DNA from 3 places in the Caulobacter sp. GW821-FHT10E02 genome. Region 2 is predicted to be linked to each of the others. Evidence: predicted binding sites of a transcription regulator. Region 2 holds the regulator's gene; each other region holds the start of a gene.
The links. Region 2 encodes LexA, which represses DNA repair genes until DNA is damaged. Its sites were predicted from a motif close to ATGTTCNCNANNTGTTCT; they were not measured.
Positions count from the first base shown of each region.

Region 1: recA (recombinase RecA) is a predicted target of LexA. The motif match lies at 1,890-1,907, and genes of this name have one in related genera.
Region 3: AC07NI_RS25470 (ImuA family protein) is a predicted target of LexA. The motif match lies at 2,461-2,478, and genes of this name have one in related genera.

Region 1 is NZ_JBWKMV010000003.1:545,410-552,478, reverse strand. It holds gene alaS (alanine--tRNA ligase) at 1-277, opposite strand, end outside; gene recA (recombinase RecA) at 715-1,785, opposite strand; gene AC07NI_RS17755 (EAL domain-containing protein) at 2,058-3,665, shown strand; gene AC07NI_RS17750 (DUF885 domain-containing protein) at 3,720-5,543, opposite strand; gene AC07NI_RS17745 (nuclear transport factor 2 family protein) at 5,647-6,024, opposite strand; gene AC07NI_RS17740 (GNAT family N-acetyltransferase) at 6,089-6,610, shown strand; gene AC07NI_RS17735 (autotransporter domain-containing protein) at 6,714-7,069, shown strand, end outside.
Region 2 is NZ_JBWKMV010000001.1:1,313,856-1,320,924, forward strand. It holds gene AC07NI_RS05860 (ComEC/Rec2 family competence protein) at 1-879, shown strand, start outside; gene AC07NI_RS05865 (isocitrate lyase/PEP mutase family protein) at 910-1,665, shown strand; gene lexA (transcriptional repressor LexA) at 1,732-2,439, opposite strand; gene AC07NI_RS05875 (class I SAM-dependent methyltransferase) at 2,611-3,459, opposite strand; gene AC07NI_RS05880 (lysophospholipid acyltransferase family protein) at 3,465-4,031, opposite strand; gene trpC (indole-3-glycerol phosphate synthase TrpC) at 4,117-4,905, opposite strand; gene trpD (anthranilate phosphoribosyltransferase) at 4,902-5,927, opposite strand; gene AC07NI_RS05895 (anthranilate synthase component II) at 5,941-6,537, opposite strand; gene AC07NI_RS05900 (hypothetical protein) at 6,654-6,863, shown strand; gene trpE (anthranilate synthase component I) at 6,879-7,069, opposite strand, start outside.
Region 3 is NZ_JBWKMV010000006.1:166,376-173,444, forward strand. It holds gene AC07NI_RS25440 (SOS response-associated peptidase) at 1-429, shown strand, start outside; gene AC07NI_RS25445 (hypothetical protein) at 568-816, opposite strand; gene AC07NI_RS25450 (hypothetical protein) at 916-1,284, opposite strand; gene AC07NI_RS25455 (KTSC domain-containing protein) at 1,356-1,550, opposite strand; gene AC07NI_RS25460 (hypothetical protein) at 1,558-1,740, opposite strand; gene AC07NI_RS25465 (hypothetical protein) at 1,964-2,248, shown strand; gene AC07NI_RS25470 (ImuA family protein) at 2,495-3,256, shown strand; gene AC07NI_RS25475 (DUF6504 family protein) at 3,270-4,694, shown strand; gene AC07NI_RS25480 (error-prone DNA polymerase) at 4,691-7,069, shown strand, end outside.

The DNA.
Region 1 (7,069 bases), on a different contig from region 2:
GCATCTCGAAGAAGGTGTGGTGGCGGGCGGTGTAGCCGACATTGTCCAGGTCGTTGTGCTTGCCGCCGGCGCGGACGCACTTCTGCGAGCTGGCCGCGCGCGGATGCGCCGGCGTCTCGGCGCCGGTGAACACGTTCTTGAACGGCACCATGCCGGCATTGACGAACAGCAGGGTCGGATCGTTCTGCGGCACCAGCGGCGCCGACGGCGTCACGGCGTGATCGGCCTTGCCGAAGTAGTCGAGGAAGGTGCTGCGGATCTCGTTCAAGCTGGGCATGAGCGTCTCAAGTCTGGCGTACCGGTCCGGCAGGCGGCCGGGAGTCGGGCGCTGCATAGCGCGGATTTTGGTGAAGGGGAAACCGACTCGGAGATGGGGGCGCGGGTTGCGGCGGAAAAGGGCGGGTTCGGAGGCCAGATGCTCCCCCGCGATGCGGGGGAGCTGTCGCCCACGGGTCCGGCGTCGCCGGTCCGAGGATAAACTCCGCGACTGAGGGGGCCAGTGCTGCTTAGGCCCAGCTTGCCCCCTCCGGCCCTCCGGGCCATCTCCCCCGCAACGCGGGGGAGGATCTTCGGCTCATCAACGAAAATAGGCCGCCTGGCATGGGGTCCAGGCGGCCTGCGATCGCGGCCCTCGCGGCGGTCCGGCCGCGGGCGTGTTGAAGGCGGGGACGCCCGGGGTCGGGCGAGGGCCGCGAAACGGTAAGGCCCTAAGGCCTAGTCTTCTTCGCCCTCTTCCGGGCCGCCGACGAGAAGCTCTTCCTCGATCTTCTGCGACGACTTGCGAACGGCCGCTTCGATCGAGGCGGCGATGTCGGGGTTGGTCTTCAGGAACTCGCGGACATTGTCGCGGCCCTGGCCGATGCGCTGGCTGCCGTACGAGAACCACGAGCCGGCCTTGTCGATGATCCCGGCCTTGACGCCCAGGTCGATGACTTCGCCCAGCTTGGAGATGCCCTCGCCGTACATGATGTCGAACTCGACCTCGCGGAACGGCGGGGCCACCTTGTTCTTTACGACCTTCACGCGGACGTTGTTGCCGATGATCTCGTCACGGACCTTCACCGAACCAGTGCGGCGGATGTCCAGGCGCACCGAGGCATAGAACTTCAGGGCGTTGCCGCCCGTGGTGGTTTCCGGGCTGCCGTACATCACGCCGATCTTGTGACGGATCTGGTTGATGAAGATGACGATGGTGTTGGCCTTGTTGATCGAGGCGGTCAGCTTGCGCAGCGCCTGGCTCATCAGACGGGCTTGCAGGCCCGGCAGGCTGTCGCCCATCTCGCCTTCGATTTCGGCCTTCGGCGTCAGGGCCGCGACCGAGTCGATCACGACGATGTCCACGGCGTTCGAGCGCACGAGGGTGTCGGTGATCTCCAGGGCCTGTTCGCCGTTGTCGGGCTGGGCCACCAGCAGGTTGTCGAGATTGACGCCCAGCTTGAAGGCATAGCCCGGATCCAGGGCGTGCTCGGCGTCGACGAAGGCGGCGGTGCCGCCGGCCTTCTGGACCTCGGCCACCACGTGCAGCGCCAGGGTCGTCTTGCCCGAGCTTTCCGGACCATAGATCTCGATGATCCGCCCCTTGGGCAGGCCGCCGATGCCCAGGGCGATGTCGAGACCGAGCGAGCCGGTGGAGACGGACTCCATCTCGACCTTGCCCTTCTCGCCCAGCTTCATCACCGAGCCCTTGCCGAATGCCCGGTCGATCTGGGTGAGCGCCGCTTCCAGAGCGCGCTGCTTGTCGCCTTCTTCCTTGCCCACGAGTTTCAATGCCGCCTGACTTGTCATGTTGATCCGCCCTCTATCCCATGATTCCGGTCGCTCGATCGGCGCTTACCGCGCCCCGCCCCAACGACCTGTGGAACACCCTTAATGCGTACGCCCTTTGTTCTCGGTTCGCAAGATGTTCTCATTCGTTCTCGCACACAGAAACGACCGTTTCTGTCGTAGGCCAGAATGCCGCAGGGGATATCCCCGGATACGGGATTGTCCCCGTCCCTCCGAAACCGGTCCTTAAGTCCCGTCATGCCAGCTTCACCGCTTCTTGGGGGACCGCCGACTTGTCCATTGACCCGCGCCGCCTTCTGGGCCTGGCGTTCGCCAGCGCCGATCTTCTCGTCGAACTGCAGAACGGCCGCGTGCGCCTGGCGCTGGGCGCCGCGCAGAAGGTCATGGGCCTGAACGAGGCCAGCCTGACCGGCAAGGTCTGGCCGCACCTGTTCCACGCCGACGACCAGCCCTTGATGGACGCCATGCTGAGCTGCGCCGACGACGGCGTGCGGCGCGGCCCCGTCGTGCTGCGCCTGATCGGTCCCGACGACCGCCACGTCCGCGTGATCCTGCGCGCCCTGCCCGAGAACGACGGCCGGGTTTCGCTGGCCGTCACCGCCGCCGCGTCGGCCGGTCCGCCGCTGACCGCCGGCACCCTGCATCCGCGCGAGTCGTTCGACGACATCGCCAAGGGCCTGTTCGAGGCCGCCCGCGTCACCGGCCTGGAGCTGGAGCTGGCCATGGTCGAGTTCGCCGGCCTGGAGGCCATGCGCGACGGCCTGACGCCCAATGAGGCGGCCGCCCTCGACGTGCGGGTGGCCAGCGCCGTCCGCGCCGAGTCGCACGGCGGCTCGGCCGCCACCCAGCTGTCGCCTGACCGCTTCGCCCTGCTGCGCTCGCGCGACGACCGTCCCGAGAACATGGTCAAGCGCCTGACCCGCATGGTCAGCACCGAGGCCAGCGCCCACGTCGTGCCCCTGGAAGCCGGCGGCGGTTCGGCCCGCGCCCTGCGCGCGCTGCGTTACGCCCTCGACGACTTCCTGCGCGAGGGCCTGAAGGACATGCCGCCGATGACGCTGTCGGAGGCGATGAACCGGTCGGTGAAACGCACCCTGGCCCGCGCCGGCGCCCTGGGCGTGGCCGTCAGCCAACGCCGCTTCAACCTCGCCTTCCAGCCGGTGGTCGACCTGAAGTCCGGCGCGGCGCACCACCACGAGGTGCTGGTGCGCTTCGAGGACGGCGGCAGCCCGTTCGCCCTGATCCGCATGGCCGAGGAATTCGACCTGATCGAGGAGCTGGATCACGCCATCGTCGAGCAGGCGGTGAAGAAGCTGGCCAACGACCAGGAGCGCAAGCTGAAGCTGGCCGTGAACGTCTCGGGCCGCACGATCGTCAACGAGACCTTCGTCGGCCATATCGAGCGCCTGCTGGCCAAGCACGACGAGGCCAAGGGTCGGCTGATCTTCGAGGTCACCGAGACGGCGGCGATCGACGACCTGCCGCGCGCCAACCGCCATATCCAGGCCCTGCGCGGCATGGGCTCGATGGTCTGCCTGGACGACTTCGGGGCGGGCTCGTCGTCGTTCGCCTACCTGCAGCAGCTGTCGCTGGACATCGTCAAGATCGACGGCCGCTATGTCCGCGAGCTGGCCGACAACGGCCGCGACGGCGCCCTGGTGCGCCGCCTGGTCGAGCTGTGCCAGGACCTGAAGATCCGCACCGTGGCCGAGATGGTCGAGACGATCGAGGTAGCCGACATCGTCCGCGCCGCCGGCGTCGACTTCGCCCAGGGCTGGCTCTACGGCAAGCCCGCCGACAAGCCGGGCCCGGCCCTGCGCCCCAATCCTTCCGTCACGCCGGTGGCGCGCCGGGCGGGGGCGTCGGAGAGCTGGGGCTAAACGAAAAACGGAGGGGCAAGCCCCTCCGTCTCCGTAGTCTCTGGTGTTTCAGCCTCAGGCCTTGCCGCCCTTGCTGACGATGTAGTCGTCGATCACGCGCTCCAGCGTGGTCAGCGGGGTCATGCCCGAGAGCAGGCCCGCGTCGTGGAATTCGCGGATGTCGAACTTCTTGCCGAGCGCCTTCTGGGCCTTGGCGCGGGCGCGGAGCCAGACGATCTTGCCGATCATGTAGCTGCAGGCCTGGCCCGGCCACACGACGTAGCGTTCGATCTCGGTGATCGAGCCGCTTTCCTCGTCGCCCATGGTCTCGGCCATGTACTTCACGGCCTGCTCGCGGCTCCACTTCTTGTAGTGCATGCCGGTGTCGACCACGAGGCGCACGGCGCGGAACAGGGCGTCGTGCAGCATGCCGATGTGACCGCGCGGGTCGGTCTTGTAGATGCCCATCTCGACGGCCAGCTGCTCGGAATAGAGCGCCCAGCCCTCGGTGTAGCCCGAGAAGCCGATGATCTTGCGGATCATGGGCAGGCCCTTGGCTTCGTTCGAGATCGACAGCTGCAGATGGTGGCCCGGGACGCCCTCGTGCACCGTCAGGGTGGTCAGGGTGTACTTGGCCTGCTCCTTGGTGTCGCGAAGGTTGATCCAGTAGATCCCCGGGCGCTTGCCGTCGAGCGAGGGCGAGTTGTAGTAGCCGCCCGGCGCGCCGGCCTCGATGGCCTTGGGCACGCGGCGGATTTCCAGCGGAGCCTTCGGCAGGGCGCCGAAATAAGCCGGCAGCTGCTTCTGGATCCAGGCGGCCTTCTCGTTCAGGTCCTTGATCAGCTGTTCCTTGGACTCGTCCGTGTTCGGGTAGAAGTCCTCGCCCAGCTTGGCCATGCGCTCGCCGACCGTGCCGGTCTTCATGCCGATGGTCTTGAAGAGCTTGTCGGCCTCGGCCGAGATCGACTTCACCAGGTCCAGGCCCAGCTGGTGGATCTCTTCGGGCTTCAGGTCCGAGGTCGTGTAGTTCTTCAGCGACACGGCGTAGTAGTCGCCGCCGTCCTTCAGGCGCCACACGCCGGCATCGTGGGTGGCCTTGGGGCGCACGCTTTCCAGCAGGGCGATCTGGCGCTTCAGGGCCGGCAGGACCGAGCCTTCATAGATCTTCGAGGCTTCGGCGGCCCAGTCACCGTCGATCTTCTTGTCCTTGGTGCGGCGGGCGATCGACTTGACCAGCGGCGCGTCGGCCGTGGGCGTGCCGGCGAAGGCCTTCATCTGGATCAGGGTCTTGTCGATGACGAAGTCCGGCGGGATCACGCCGTCGGCCATGTCCTGCTTGGCCAGGGCGGTTTCCTGGTCCATCAGGCGGGCGAAGCCCTCCATCCGCGCCAGATAGGCGTCGGCGTCGGACTTGGTCTCGATGCTGTGCTGGGTGTCCAGGAAGTCCGGCATCTGCTGGTAGCTGCCGGTCAGCTGGCTGAGCACGTAGGGCGCGCCCGAACCGCCGCCGCCGTAGCTGAACTTCTTGTTGCCCTCGTCCTGCACCGCCAACACGAACTCGACGGTGTCGTAGTTGGCCGCGTCCATGCCCTTCAGGGCGCGACGGTCGATGCCGCGCAGGGCGGCCAGCTGTTCGCTGGTCTGGACGGCGCTCGCCTTGATCGCCGTGGCCGAACGATCCGTCAGCAGGTCCTTGGTCCAGGCCAGCTCGCCCGAGTCGAGGCCCAGGCCCGTCGCCGTCTCCGGCGACTGGCGCAGCTGCTTGGCCATGATGTCATCGAACAGCGCGTTCAGCTTGGCGACTTCGCCCTCGCGCGCGAAGGCCAGCGACGGAACGCCGCCCGTCGCGGCGAAGCCGGCGGCAGCAGTGGCGAACATCATGTGACGACGATTGAGCAAGGCTTTTCCCTCCCGGAGCCAATTTGTGGAGCGAAGGCGTAAGGCCCTGCCCGGCTTTGGCGAAATTAATTTCGAGTCATGGAGGGAAAAGCAACAGGCTCGCTCAGGCCAAGGTCACGAACAGCTCGTTCTCGATCACCCACTGGCCGGTGACCTTCTTCCAGGTGGCGAGATAGGTCCCGGACTGCTCGGGCGCGTCCTTCCACTGGCCGACCCAGCGGCCGCGTTCGGCGGCGCGGGTCCCCTCGGCGTTGAGCGCGATATCCTCGGTGGTGCGGATGTAGGCCCCGAAGCCCTTGTCGGCGAATTGGCTGGCGAAGGCGGCCAGCACGTCCTCGGCGCCCAGCAGCAGCGAGCCGTCGCCGGCGATCAGGGTGACGCGCGGATCGAAGAACGGCCGCAGGCGCGCGGCATCCTTGGCGGCGATCAGCTTGTTGGTCAGCTTGCGGCGGGCGGCGATGGCGTCTTGCGGCGTGGTCATGCTCTTCCCTGCTCTGCCAGCCCGTGTAGCTTGCTCATCGCCCGACGCAAACTTCAGAGCCGCGATGCCCGCACCGACCCTGACCACCGCCCGCCTGACCCTGGCGCCCCCGACGATCACGGACTTCGAGGACAGCCGCGACATGTGGGCCGATCCGGTGGTGGTCCGCCACGTCGGCGCCCGTCCCTTCACTGACGAGGAGACCTGGACCCGGCTGATGCGGGCCCGGGGCCTGTGGGAGGTTCTGGGCTTCGGCTACTGGGCGGTGCGCGAGACCTCGACCGGCCGCTATGTCGGCGAGGTGGGCTTCGCCGACCTGCGCCGCGACATCCAGCCCAGCCTCTACGGCCTGCCGGAGATGGGCTGGGTGCTGTCGGCCTGGTCGCACGGCCAGGGCTTCGGCACCGAGGCGGTCCGCGCGGGTCTGGACTGGATCGACGAGACCCACGCGCCGCCCGTCGTGCCCTGCATCATCGATCCCGACAACGCCGCCTCGCTGGCCCTGGCCGCCAAGACCGGCTTCACGCTGAAGACCCACACGACCTTCAAGGGCTCGCCGATCATGGTGCTGGAACGCCGCAAATAGGCTTGTACAGTTTTTACGAAACTTTTCCTTGATCGGGGTCGCCGCGCCCCATAGGTTCCGCCGCGTCGCGGGGGCGCGATCGCTTACGGAGTCCAAGTAAGTGTTGAGTTCTGCTCACCGGGCTGGCGCCTTCACGCCGGCCGCCGGCCGATTCTGCGCGTCGACCGCGCTCTCGGCCATCCTCGCCCCCATGATCCTGCTGTCGCCGCTGATGGCGCAGGAAGCCGCCGCTCAGCAGACGCCGAGCAAGAGCTTCGGCGACAAGACCCTGACCGACGACGTCGACAATATCGCCAACGACAACCCGATCGACCTGACGCAGGACATCGACTTCGGTGGCGGCGACGACGGTCTGACCAACAACAGCACCATCACGATCGGCGCCAATTCGACCACGCCCGTCCAGGTCTCGCTGCTGTCGCTCGAGGCCTTCAAGAACAGCGGCATGATCGATCTGCG
Region 2 (7,069 bases):
TGGCTGGCGGCTTCGGTCGCGGCCAGTCTGGTGGCGGGCCTGGCCACCGCGCCGTTCGCCATGCAGCACTTCAACCGCGTCGCCGTCTGGGGCCTGCCGGCCAATTTGGCGGTCGCGCCGCTGTCTTCGTTCGTGATCATGCCGTTCCTGGCGATCGGCACCTTGCTGGAGCCTTTCGGCCTGGGCGCGCCGTTCCTGGCCGTGGCGGGCTGGGGCGTCGACGGCATGGTCGGGATCGCCAACGGCTTCGCCGACGCCCATGGCGCGCAGAGGATCGTCGCCAGCGCGCCCCCACAGGTGCTGGTGGTCGCCTTCCTGGGGCTGATGCTGCTGTGTCTGTGGCGCGGCCGTCTGCGCTGGATCGGCGCGCCTTTGGCCCTGGCGGTCGCCCTGTGGCCCAGGCCCGCCGCGCCGGACGCCTGGATCGCCGCCGACGGGGCGACGGCCGCCGTCCGCTCAGGCGACGCGGCCGTGCTGCTGCGCACCGACGCCAAGCGGTTCGGGGCCGAGCTGTGGGCGCGGCGACGGGGCCTGAGGCCGGCGACCTGGAGCCTCTATGCCTGCGACAAGCGGATCTGCGCGCCGGAACCGGGCGCGCCCGTGCGGCTGTCGCTGGTCTGGGGCCGCAAGACGCCCGACGCCGAGACGCTGTCGGGCCTGTGCGTCCGCAGCGAGGTCGTGGTGATCAGAGGGCCGATGCCACCTCGAACGCCGCCGCTGTGCGCCGAAACCGTGCTGCTGGCGGCCGAGGATTTCGCCAAGGGCGGAGCCGCCGAGCTCTATCGCCGGTCCGACGGCTGGCGCATCGTCTGGGCTCAGCCGTTGCGGGGCGATCGGCCGTGGAGCCTGCTGACAGCCGATGTCACCAGCGGAGGCTAAGGCTTCAGCAGCACCACAGGAGTCTCCGCCATGTCGAACCCGTTCGCCGCCCGCCGCGCGGCTTTCCGCGCCCTGCACGCCGAGGGCTGCTTCGCTCTGCCCAATCCGTGGGACGCCGGCAGCGCCAAGCGCCTGGAAAAGCTGGGCTTCAAGGCTCTGGCCTCGACCAGCGCGGGAGCGGCCTGGGCCATGGGCAAGGACGACGGCGAGATCACCCGCGACGAGGTCATCGAACATCTCAAGATGCTGTGCGCCGCCACCGACCTGCCGGTGAACGCGGACTTCGAGGCCGGTTTCGCCGATACCGCTGAAGGCGTCGGCGAAAGCGTCACCCTGGCCATCGAGGCCGGCGTCGCGGGCCTGTCGATCGAGGACTGGTCGGGCTCGGCGCTCTACGATCTGCCGGTCGCCGTCGAGCGCCTGAAGGCCGCCCGCGCCGCCATCGACGCCTCGGGCCAGGACGTGATCCTGGTCGGCCGCACCGAGGGCTATCTGCGGGGCGTCCGCGACCTGGCCCCGACCCTGGAGCGTCTGAAGGCCTATGCCGCCGCTGGCGCCGATTGCCTCTACGCCCCGGCCGTGACCGATCCGGATGAGATCAAGGCCATCGTCGAGGCCGTGGCCCCCAAGCCGGTCAACATCCTGTTCTGGGGCAATGACATGTCGGTCGAGAGCCTGGGCGCGCTGGGCGTGCGCCGGGTCAGCACCGGCGCGGGTCTGGCCGTCGCCGCCTGGGCCGGTTTCGATGCCGCCGCCAAACGCCTGGCGGAGGAGGGGCGGCTGTAGTCCCGATACGAAAAGGCCCCAATCCTCAAGCGAGGTCGGGGCCAATTCTCAAGTCGCCAGAGCAGCTTAGTGGTAGCGGCGGATCAGGCCCACCAGCTTACCCTGCACCTCGACCTGGTCGGGGCCGAAGATGCGGGTCTCGTATTTCGGGTTGGCGGCTTCCAGGGCGATCGAGCCGCCCTTCTTGCGCAGGCGCTTGAGCGTGGCTTCCTCGCCGACCAAGGCGACGACGATCTCGCCCGAGGTGGCGGTGTCGCCCTTCTTGATGATCACATAGTCGCCGTCGAGGATGCCGGCCTCGATCATCGAGTCGCCCTGCACCTCGAGGACATAGTGCTCGCCATTGCCCAGCATGGCCTCGGGCACCGGCAGGCGCTCGCGCTCGTGCTGGATGGCGTCGATCGGGGTGCCGGCGGCGATCTTGCCCAGGATCGGCAGCTCGCGGCTGTCATTGGCCGGGGCGGACGAGGCAGCCGGCGAGGGCGGGGGCGAACCGCCGCCTTCGAACACCTGCGGGCGGAACGCGCCACGACCCTTGGGCGGCGCGGCCGTCGTGGCCTGTTGCGGCAGCTTCACCACTTCCAGCGCCCGGGCCCGGTGGGCGAGACGGCGGATGAAGCCGCGCTCCTCCAGGGCCGTGATCAGCCGGTGGATGCCCGACTTGGACGCCAGGTCCAGGGCCTCCTTCATCTCGTCGAACGAGGGGGAGACGCCGGTCTCCTTGATCCGCTCGTGGATGAACATCAGCAGTTCGTGCTGCTTGCGCGTGAGCATGGCGACCTCGGCTGGAGCGCGGAACAAACCGCAAACCTTGCGAATGTTCTCTAGGCGTTCCGCGTTAAAGTCAAGTCGGGGCGTCGTCGCTCGGAAAAGCTTTGCAGAATCAAGGGTTAGGCTCGGCGACGAGGTAAATGTCGCCCAGAATCAAAAGCTTAACGAAAGCTTTCAGGCGCGCTTGCGGGCGATGATGATGTCCTGGTCCTGCATCGGTTGGCGACGCCAGACGCCCAGGGCCTGGTTCAGCACATCGAGGCCCAGGGTCTCGTACTGCGCCAGGATCGGCTCCAGGTCGTAGCCGATCACCGCTTCGGGCAGTTCCGGCGTCGCGGTCCAGCAGCCGTCCAAGGCGTGGACGAAGTCGAACGCGATCTGGCCGTTGCCCGTGTTGGCGCGGGCTTCCTCGTCGATCAGGTACCAGGAGATGATGCTGGTCCCGCCGGGCTTCAGCACCCGGGCGATCTCGCGGGCGAACTGGGCCTGGTCAGCGGCCAGCAGATGGGTGAACACCGAGCCCAGCCAGACATAGTCGAAGCTGGCGTCGGGATAGGGGAAGACGAAGGCGCTGGCCGGCTGCGAGCCGCCCGGATTGTACCGGTCGCTGTGCATGTCGGCGTGGGTGAATTCGAAGCGCGGGTCGCCGACGGCGATGTTGGCTTTGCACCAGTCGATGGCCTGGGCCATGACGTCGAAGCCGGCATAGCGGCCGTTCTCGTCGAGGTAGTCGACTAGCGGGGCGGCGGCGCGACCGATGCCGCAGCCGACGTCGAGGATGGCGTGGTGCGGTTGCAGGCCGGCGGCGACGAACAGCTCCTTGAACTGCTGGCCCACGCGGATGAAGTCGGCGTCGGCGGCGCCGACCAGGTGCCAGAGCTCCTGAGGCGCGGTGACGGCGTCGGTGGCCGGCGGAGGCGTCGGCGTCAGGGACAGAGCGCGACGAAGCTTGGACAGGAACGCCCGCATCCGATTCCTTTCAGGGAAGAGCGGCGCGGACCCTAGCGGCCGATCAGGCTTCAGCCAACCTAGAGGACGGTCTTCAATTCCGGATGCTTGGGCGTAACCGGCGCGTAGAAGGCCGCCAGCACCGCCAGGTCCTTCTCGTAGTCGCCGCTGGGCATCATCGCCGGACCCAGGCCCACGACCTTGCGCTTGTAGTCCATGAAGCCGGGCACCATCGGTACGCCGGCCTTCAGGGCGATGTTGTAGAAGCCGGTCTTCCAGCCGCCGGCCTTGCCGCGCGTGCCCTCGGGCGCGATCGTCAGCATGAACTCGTCGCGGCGGGCGAACTCGTCGGCCATGGCCTGGACCGTGTCGCGCGACTGCGAGCGGTCGATCGGCACGCCGCCCAGGTCCTTCATCAGCTTCTCGAACGGCCAGCGGAACAGCGAGGCCTTGCCCATGAAGCTGAGCTTCAGGTTCAGCGCGTCGGCCGCGCCCAGGAAGTAGACGAAGTCCCAGTTGCTGGTGTGCGGCGCGGCGATGATCACGAACTTGCGGGTCGTGGTCGGGGCCGAGCCCTCGATCGTCCAGCCCTCGCGCTTGAAGAAGGCGACGAGGGACCAATTCACCACGCGGGCGACCCAATGCATGCGCGCTTCCTCGCGTGGCCGTGTTCTTGTTGGGAGACTGTGAGCGGGCGAGGGGGAAAACGCCAGATGGTGCGTACCCGATCCGTCAGCCCAGCAAGGCCTTGGTGGCGGCCGTGACGTCGGCCTGGCGCATCAGGCTTTCGCCCACCAGCATGGCCTTGGCGCCGGCGGCTTCCATCCGCACGACGTCGTCGTGGGTGAAGAGGCCGCTCTCGGTGACCAGCAGGGCATCCTTGGGGGCCTGGGCCGCCAGCCGTTCGGTGACGGCCAGGTCGACAACGAAGCTCTTCAGGTCGCGGTTGTTGATGCCCACCAGGTCCGAGCCCAGGGCGCCGGCGCGCTCCATCTCGGCCTCGTCGTGGACTTCCACGAGGGCGTCCATACCCAGGCGCTTGGCCTCGGCCATCAGTTCGGCGGCCACGACGTCGTCGATCATCGCCAGGATGACCAGGATGGCGTCGGCGCCCAGGGCGCGGCTCTCGGCCACCTGCCAGGGATCGACCAGGAAATCCTTGCGGATGCAGGGCAGGGCGGTCGCCGCGCGGGCGTCGATCAGATAGGCGTCGGCGCCCTGGAAGCTGGGACCGTCGGTCAGCACCGACAGGCAGGCCGCGCCGCCGGCTTCGTAGTTACGGGCCAGGGCCGGCGGATCGAAGTCGGCGCGGATCAGGCCCTTGGACGGCGAGGCCTTCTTGATCTCGGCGATCAGGGAAAGCTTGCCGGGCGCGTGGCCGTGGACCAGGGCGCGCTTGAAGCCGCGCGGCGACGAGGCGTTCTGGGCGGCGTTCTCAAGGGCGCCCAACGTACGCCGGCGCTTGCGGTCGGTGACCTCGTCACGCTTGTAGGCGGCGATCTTGGCGAGGATGTCGGTCACGCGTTCACTTCCGTATTCGTAGCGGCCACGAGGCCAGCCAGGGCGGCCTTGGCGCGGCCTTCGTCGATGACGTCGGCGGCCAGTTCGATGCCCTCGACCAGGGTCTCGACCTTGTCGGCGACCAGGAAGGCGGCGGCGGCGTTCAGCAGCACGATGTCGCGATAGGCGCCCTTTTCGCCGTCGAACAGGCGGGTGAGGGCGGCGGCGTTGAACTCGGGATCACCGCCGGTGAGGTCCGACAGCGAGGCGCGCGGCAGGCCGACGGCCTCGGGCGTGATCTTGAACAGGTGGATGCGGCCGTCGCGCCATTCGGCGACCTCGGTCTCGCCCGTGGTGGTCAGCTCGTCCATGCCCGAGCCGTGCACCGACCAGGCGCGCTCGGCGCCCAGGGCTCCAAGCGCCTTGGCGATCGGTTCGACGAAGCGCGGGGCCGAGACGCCGACCACCTGCCGCTTGGCGCCGGCCGGATTGGTCAGCGGGCCCAAGAGGTTGAAGATGGTGCGGAAGCCCAGTTGCTGGCGGATCGGCGAGACGTGCTTCATCGCGCCATGGTGGGCCTGGGCGAACAGGAAGCAGATACCGGCCTCGTCCAGGGCCCGGCGCTGCTGCTCGCGCGTGGCGTCGATATTGACGCCCAGGGCGGTCAGGACGTCGGCGGTGCCGGACTTCGACGTGATGGCGCGGTTGCCGTGCTTGGCGACCTTTAGCCCCCCGCCGGCGGCCACGAAGCCCACGGCGGTGGAGATGTTCAGCGTATGCAGGCCATCGCCGCCGGTGCCGCAGACGTCGATGACCTCGTACGGATGCTCCAGCTGGACCGCCGCGCGGCGCATGGCGCGGGCGCAGGCGGCGATCTCGCCCACCGTCTCGCCGCGCAGGCGCATGGCGGTGACGGCGGCGGCCACCTGGGCCGGTGTCGGCTCACCGCGCAGGCAGGCGGCGAAGAAGATCTCGGCGTCGGCGTCGTCCAGGGTCTGGCCGTCGGCCAACTTGGCCAGCAGCGGCTTGAAAGCGTCGGACATGCTTCGACTTTTCCTAAACCCAGACCTGCGCGTCGCGCTTGACGCCGGCCAAGTCCATGAAGTTGGCCAGCATCTGGTGGCCGCCCTCGGTGGCGATCGATTCCGGGTGGAACTGGACGCCGAACACCGGGCGGGTCTTGTGCTGCACGCCCATGATCTCGCCGTCGTCGGTCCAGGCGGTGACCTCCAGCTCGGCGGGAAGGTCTTCGCGGCGGACGGCCAGCGAGTGGTAGCGGGTAGCGGTGAACGGGTTGGGCAGGCCCTTGAAGATGCCCTTGTCGTCGTGGCGGACCTTACTGACCTTGCCGTGCATGACGGCCTTGGCGCGGATCACCTCGCCGCCATAGGCCTGACCGATGGCCTGGTGACCCAGGCACACGCCCAGGATCGGCAGGTCGGCGGGGGCGCTGGTCAGCAGCGGCAGGCAAATGCCGGCCTGGTCGGGGGCCTTGGGGCCCGGCGACAACAGGACGGCTGCTGGCTGCAGGCCCAGGGCCTCGCCCACGGTCAGGGCGTCGTTGCGGTAGACGACCGTCTCGGCACCCAGCTCGTTCAGATAGTGGACGAGGTTGTAGGTGAAGCTGTCGTAGTTATCGATGACGAGGATCATGACGCCGCCTTTCGAAGTGCGGTTCTAGCCTGCGCGGGCCTGATGTGTAGCGGCATTTTCGCGCGCGGCCTTCAGTTACGGTTACAGCGGTCACGGAGTTTGCGCATCATGCGCTCATGGACCCGAGTGATTCCGCCCTGGACCCTGTCGCCGTCGCCTATGTCCGCGCGCTGCTGCGGCCGAAGCGTCGCGCCCAGAAGATGGCGCCGGTGCTGGCCGCCGCGGCCTTCGCCGCGTTCTGCGCGCTGAGCTTCGCCACGGTGATGGTGCTGGCGCCGCCCGCGGTCACACAGCACCTTCCTGACGACCGGCTCGGCGGTCCCTAGAAACAGCCCTAAGGCTCAGCTGAATCGCCAGGCTTCCTCGGCCGCGCGCTTGAGGGCGCGGGACTTGTGCAGGGTCTCGTCGTATTCGGCGTCGGGATCGCTGTCGGCGACGATGCCGCCGCCGGCCTGGACGTACATCATGCCGTCCTTGACCAGCGCCGTGCGCAGCACGATGCAGGTGTCGACCGAGCCGTCGGCGCCGAAAT
Region 3 (7,069 bases), on a different contig from region 2:
GTCAACAACATCGCCGACCTGACCAAGCCGATGTGGAAGGGCGTGGCGAGCAAGACCCGGTGGCGCGCCCTGACCCCGCTGACCGCCTTCGCCGAAGCCGAAGGCGCCGAGGGCAAGAAGACGCGGACCTGGTTCAATGTGAAGGATCAGGAGCTGTTCGCCTGGGGAAGTCTCTGGCGGATCAGCGACGAATGGGGCCCGGTCTATTCGGGGGTCATGACCGAGTGCAACGAGGCCATCCGCCCCGTCCACGACCGCATGCCCGTCCTGCTGCACCGGGATGAATGGGACCGGTGGCTCAACGGCACGTTCGACGACCTGCTGGCCTTCCAGGCCCGCTGCTTCCCCGACGATCTCATCGTCATGAACCGCACCGACGAGCCCTGGTCCAAGCGCAAGGCCGCGTCGGAGGCTCCCGCCGCAGTGTAGGGGCCTGGCGTCAATCCGCCCCGCTGAACTTCCCGGCGCCGGCCGGCCGGTCGACTATTGGCGCGAGATCGCCCACGACCCGGCCGCGGGCCCGCAGGCCATGGCCCATCCTCACCAGGACGGCGGATGGGACGCCGACTAGGTCGACTCGGCCGCGCCCTGGTCGAGGGCGAGTTTGGGCAAGGGCCTGACGCCGTCGCGGGCGATCGTGTCCACCAGGCCCTCGTCCTTCCAGATTTCGACGGACGCGGCGCTGGCGTGCTCGCGCAGCAGGCTGAAAGCGTGAGAGCGGACGCGCTCGGCGGCGAGCGCCTGCATGTCGACGACCGTGGCGACCTGGTTCTCCGCCAGGCAGAGGAAGGTGTAGGTGTTTGGTGGATTCCCCATGCGGCGAAGCTTAGCACGGCGCAACGCCCTGGCTGTCTGCAATCCGACGGTCGCGGCGGATCGCCCGTCGATGGCGTGATCCTCGCGACAGACCAGGCCTCAAGCCCCGGCGCAGCCCTCGTCGGCGCCGATCGCCACGAGATAGGCGTCGAGCAAGGGCGCGGCCATGGCCTCGAACCGCTCGGCCGCCGTCAGCGGCACGCGGGCCAGGAGCCCGCCCGGAAACTTGCCGACGCCGCCGCCGGTCAGGGCCACGATCAATTGCAGCTGGTCGCGCGCGTCGCGCAGCTGATCGGGCGCGCCCAGGGCCTGGACCACGGCGCCCTCGGGCAGGTTCAGCTCGTAGATCCGGACCCGGCGGGTGGCGGTCGCATGGGCCTCGAACCGTTCGCGCCGGGCGGTGACTTCGAGCTGAAGGATCTGGGCGGCGGAGGGGCCGTCCGCCGGCGCCGGTTCGGCGGGGCGCATCGCTGTTTTCGGCATGAGGAGCATATGGGTACGAGGCGGGCCGAAACGACGGCGACGGTTCGTCGCGGCGGCTAGAGCACGGTATGCTCGAAGCGGTCCCGGATCTTCTTGTTGAAGTACTCGCCCTTGGCGAAGGCCAGGCGCAAGCCTTCGGCCACGGCCTTGGGGACGTCGGCATAGGCGTAGGCGCGACCGCTGACGAAGGTGATCGTCAGGATCGCGCCCGCGGGATCGTAGACATAGCTCTTGATCAGAGCCGACGGCATAGCCGCCCTAGGCTTTCTGGCGATCGCCCTTGTCGCCCTGGCCGGGTCCGGCGTCATGGCTGGCATGGCGACGCTGGTCGGCCGCCGAGGACTTGCCGACATCGACCTCCTGGCTGAATTGGCCCTTCTCGTCGCGGCGGGCGTAGCGCTTGTCGCCGGGGTTGGGTTCGATCAGTTCGCGCTTGGTCATGGCTGGGATCTCCTGTTCGAAAGGCGAATCCGCGACCCCGCCAAAATGTTCCGCCGACTCGTCCGAGCCGCGTCGTCGATGTCAAAAGATGAAGCGCGCCCCGTGCGAGGCCCGCATCCGTGGCGCCGCGGTAACGCCGCGCCGCCATATGCGCGTTAAGGACGAAACGCGCTTTTCAAGTCCTTGCGCGCGTGTTCACGATCGCCACGCAGCGGATCACCTCATGACATCGGCCCAGACCTTCGACCCCGCCCGTGACGATCGCCAGGCCGCGAGAGGCCTGGTCTCCGTCGTCGCGGTCGTGCTCGCCCTGTTCGTCGCCGTCGTGGTGGTGGTCTACTGGGGCGTGGGGCCCGGCGCGCCGGGCGCCAAGACCGCGTCGGCGTCGGCGGCCAGCAGCCCGGTCTGCGCGGCCGCCATGAAGCGGGCCAAGGACAGCCGGGGACTCTCGAGCCAGGAGGCGATCGCCGCCTCGACCGCGATGTTGCGCGCCTGCGACGTTCGCTAGGCCCAGGCCTAAGCGCATCTTCTCCCCAGCAACGCGATTGGCGTTCTCGCCCGGTCTTTTCGCGCGCGCGACGCCGCCGCCCGACAAAAGCGGTCGCAGCTTGAGCGTCGGGAAATTTTCCCGAGTCCGCGCAAGGCCTTGTCGCGCCGGGCTTTCCGCGCCGACGCGCGCTTGGCCGCACCCCAGGGCTGATTGACTCTCGCGCGGCCAAGAGAACAAAGATGGAACATAGCCATTTTTGTCAGCATGATCACCAACCGCACCCCCGCCGCGCTCGACGCGCTTCGCCGCCAGGTTCGCCTGATCGAGACGGCCGACGCGGCCGTGCGCGCGGTGCTGCCGTTCGGCGTGCCACGGATCGACGATCGCCTGCCCGGCGGCGGCCTGGCCGTCGGCGCCCTGCACGAGGTGGCCGGCGGCGCGGACGGCGCGCTGCACGGCGCGGCCGCGGCGATGTTCGCCGCCGGCGTCCTGGCCCGGGCCGAGGGCCCGGTGCTGTGGTGCCTGCGCCAGCGCGACCTGTTCGCCCCGGCCCTGGCCCAGCACGGCCTGCCGCCTGATCGGGTGATCTTCGCCGAGGCCGGCGACGAGGCCGGCGTCCTGGCCTGCATGGAAGAGGGCCTGCGCTGGCCTGGCCTGGCCGGCGTGGTCGGCGAGGTGGCCAAGCTCTCCATGACCGCCTCGCGTCGTCTGCAGCTGGCCGCCGAGAAGAGCGGCCAGATGGCGATCGCCATCCGAAGATGGCGGCGGGTCGCCGACGCCGCGGACCTGGGCCAGCCCACGGCGGCCGCGACGCGGTGGCGGGTCTCGGCCCTGCCCTCCTCGCCCCTTCCCACCGCCGGCGTGGGTCGCCCCCGCTGGTTTCTTGAACTCCTCCGTTGCCGGGCCGGCGAAGCCTTCGACCTTGAGATAGAAGCCTGTGACGCCAAGGGTCATCTCCGTCTTCCTGCCCCGCTGGCCGACCGATCGGTTGGCGCGAAGCCAGGGCAAGACCGCGCCGCCGCCTGAGACCCCGATCGTCATGGTCGGCAGGGTCGGAAGACGGCGCGCGGTCGCGCACATGAATCTCGCCGCCGCCCAGGCGGGCCTGCGCCTGGGCCAGGCCGTGGCCCACGCCACCGCCCTGGTCCCGGGCCTGGTGCTGCACGACCTGGATCCGGCCGGCGACGCGGCGGCCCTGCATCGCCTGGCCCTCTGGGCCCAGAAGCACTACTCGCCGACCGTGGCGGCCGACGGGACCGACGGCCTGGTGATCGACGCCACCGGTTGCGCCCATCTGTTCGGCGGCGAGGAGAAGATGGCCATCGCCCTGCGCGAGCGCCTGACCAAGGCGGGCTTCGCCGCCACCGTCGCCGTCGCCGACAGCTGGGGCGGCGCTCACGCCCTGGCCCGGTACAGCCGCCGGGCGATCTTCGTGACGACGCCCGGAGCGACGGGTCGCGAGCTGATGACGCTGCCCGTCGCGGCCCTGCGTCTGTCCGCCGATCTGGTGGACGGCCTGGGGCGCCTGGGCTTCGACACCGTCGGCGAACTGGAAGCCACGCCCAAGGGGCCGCTGTCCCATCGCCTGGGCCAGGAACCGGTGCGTCGCCTGAACCAGGCCTTCGGCCGCGACGCCGAACCGATCGAGCCGGTGATGGCGCCCGAGACCCTGCACGTGCGCAAGATCTTCGCCGAACCGATCGGCGCGCCCGAGACCATGGCCCGCTATGTCACCGAACTGGTTCACGGCCTGTGCGCGGCGCTGGAGGATGCGGGCCTGGGCGCCCGGCGCCTGGACGCCTGGTTCACCCGGGTCGACAACCGCATCGAGGCCGCCCGCATCGGCATGGCTTCGCCGTCCCGCGACGCCAAGCGCCTGGCCAAGCTCCTGTGCGAGAAGCTGGAAAGGGTCGATCCAGGGTTCGGCGTCGAGAAGATCGTCCTGGCCGCGCCGGGCGCCGAACCCCTGGCCTACAAACAGAGCCAGGTCCTGGGCGAGGCCCACAAGGCCGTCGACCTGTCGGGCCTGATCGACACCCTGGCCAATCGTCTGGGCGCCGAGCAGGTCTATCGGCTGGCCAGCGCGCAAAGCGATCTTCCCGAACGGTCGGTCAAACGCGCCCCGGCCCTGGAGGCGCCCGACGGCGTCTCCTGGCCGGCCGATTGGCCCCGTCCCGCCCGGTTCTTCCCGCGCCCCGAACCGATCGAGACCGTGGCCCTGTTGCCCGACGCCCCGCCGGCCGCCTTCACCTGGCGCGGGGCGCGCCACCGGGTGGCCTGCGCCGACGGGCCCGAGCGGGTGTTTGGCGAATGGTGGAAGGCCGACGCGGAACTGGCCCGCAGCCGCGACTACTTCCAGGTGGAGGACGAAAGCGGCGAGCGGTTTTGGATCTTTCGCGACGGCGACGGCGAGGACGCCGAGACCGGCAGCCAACGCTGGTTCATGGCCGGGGTGTTCGGATGAACCCGTCGCCCAAGGACCTGACGAGCGAGGACCTGGGGTCCTATGTCGAGCTGCAGTGCGCCTCGCACTTTTCGCTGCTGCGCGGGGCCTCCTCGCCGGGAGAACTGTTCGACGAGGCCCAGCGGCTGGGCTACCGGGCGTTGGCGATCTGCGATCGCAACAGCGTGGCGGGGATCGTCCGCGCCCATATCGCCGCCAAGGCCACGGGCGTGCGGCTGATCATCGGCTGCGAGCTGGTGCTGCGCGACGAGACCACCCTGGTGGTCTTTCCCACCGACCGCGCCGCCTACGGCAGGCTCTGTCGGCTGCTGTCCCTGGGCAAGGCCAGGGCCGGCAAGGGCGAGTGCGACCTGACCCTGGAGGACGTCGCCGCCCACGCCCAGGGGATGATCGCCATCCTGGTCCCCGACATGCCCGACGAGACCTGCGCCGTTCAGCTGCGGAAGGTGGCGGCGATCTTCGGTCCCGACGCTCATCTGGCCCTGACCCTGCGCCGCCGGCCTGGCGACGCCCTGCGGCTCCATCAGCTGGAGCAGATGGCTCGCGCGGCCGACGTCACCCCGGTGATCACCAACCGCGTCCTCTTCCATGAAAAGGCCCGCCGCCTCCTGCAGGACGTCGTCACCTGCATCCGCGAGGGCATGACCATCGACGATGTCGGGTTCAAGCGCGACCGCCACGCCGACCGCTACCTGAAGGCCCCGGCCGAGATCGGTCGCCTGCTGGCCAAGCACCCGGGCGCCATCGCCGCGTCGGTGGCGATCGCCCGGCGCTGCGCCTTCAATCTCGACGAGCTCTCCTACCAGTATCCCCACGAGGTCAGCGAACCGGGCCGCTCGCCCCAGGAGACCCTGGACCGCCTGACCTGGGAGGGGGCGGCGCGCCGCTATCCCGACGGCGTTCCGCCCGAGGTCGAAAAGGCCCTGGCCCACGAGCTGCGGCTGATCGGCCTGCTGGGCTACGCCCCCTATTTCCTGACGGTCAATTCGATCGTCCAGTTCGCCCGAAGCCAGGACATCCTCTGCCAGGGCCGCGGCTCGGCCGCCAATTCGGCGGTCTGCTACGTCCTGGGCGTCACCAGCATCGACCCCGAGCGCAACGACCTGTTGTTCGAGCGCTTCGTCAGCCAGGAGCGCAACGAGCCGCCCGACATCGACGTCGACTTCGAGCATGCGCGGCGCGAGACCGTCATGCAGTGGATCTTCGAGACCTATGGCCGCCACCGCGCGGCCATCGTCGCCGTGGTCCAGCGCTTTCGCCCGCGCGGCGCCGTGCGCGACGTCGGCAAGGTCCTGGGCCTGCCCGAAGACATGACCAAGGCGCTCTCCAGCCAGATCTGGTCGTTCTCGCGCGAGGACATCGAGGAGCGCCACGCCAAGGACATCGGCCTGGACCTCTCGGACCGGCGCCTGCGCCTGACCCTGGAGCTGGCGCAACAGCTGCTCAACACCCCCCGCCACTTCTCCCAGCATCCGGGCGGCTTCGTGCTGACCGAGGATCGCCTGGACGAGTTGGTGCCGATCGAGCCGGCGCGGATGGACGGCCGCCAGATCATCGAGTGGGACAAGGACGACATCGACGAGCTGAAGTTCATGAAGGTCGACGTGCTGGCCCTGGGCATGCTGACCTGCCTCAAGCGCGGCCTGGACCTGTTGGCCCAGCACAAGGGAATCCACCGGGACCTGGCCACCATTCCCCCGGAAGATCCGCGCACCTATGCGATGATCCGCAAGGCCGACACCCTGGGCGTCTTCCAGATCGAAAGCCGGGCCCAGATGGCCATGCTGCCCAGGCTCAAGCCCCGCAGCTTCTATGACCTGGTCATCGAGGTGGCGATCGTGCGGCCCGGCCCGATCCAGGGCGACATGGTCCACCCCTATCTTCGCCGACGCGAGGGCAAGGAGGCGGTCTCCTATCCCAAGCCCGAGCTGGAGCGGGTGCTGGGCAAGACGCTTGGCGTGCCGCTCTTCCAGGAGCAGGCCATGCGCGTGGCCATCGAATGCGCCGGCTTTTCCCCCGGCGAGGCCGATCAGCTGCGCCGCTCGATGGCCACCTTCAAGATGACCGGCGGGGTCAGCCATTTTCGCGACAAGTTGGTGGGCGGCATGGTCGAGCGCGGCTACCCCCAGGACTTCGCCGAGCAGACCTTCAGCCAGCTGGAGGGCTTTGGGTCCTACGGTTTTCCCGAAAGCCACGCGGCCAGTTTCGCCCTGCTGGCCTACGCCTCGTCCTGGCTGAAGTGCCATCACCCCGACGTCTTCTGCGCGGCCCTGCTCAACAGCCAGCCGATGGGGTTCTACCAGCCCAAGGAGATCGTCCGCGACGCCAAGGACCACGGCGTGGAGGTCCGCCCCGTCTGCGTCAACGCCTCGCGC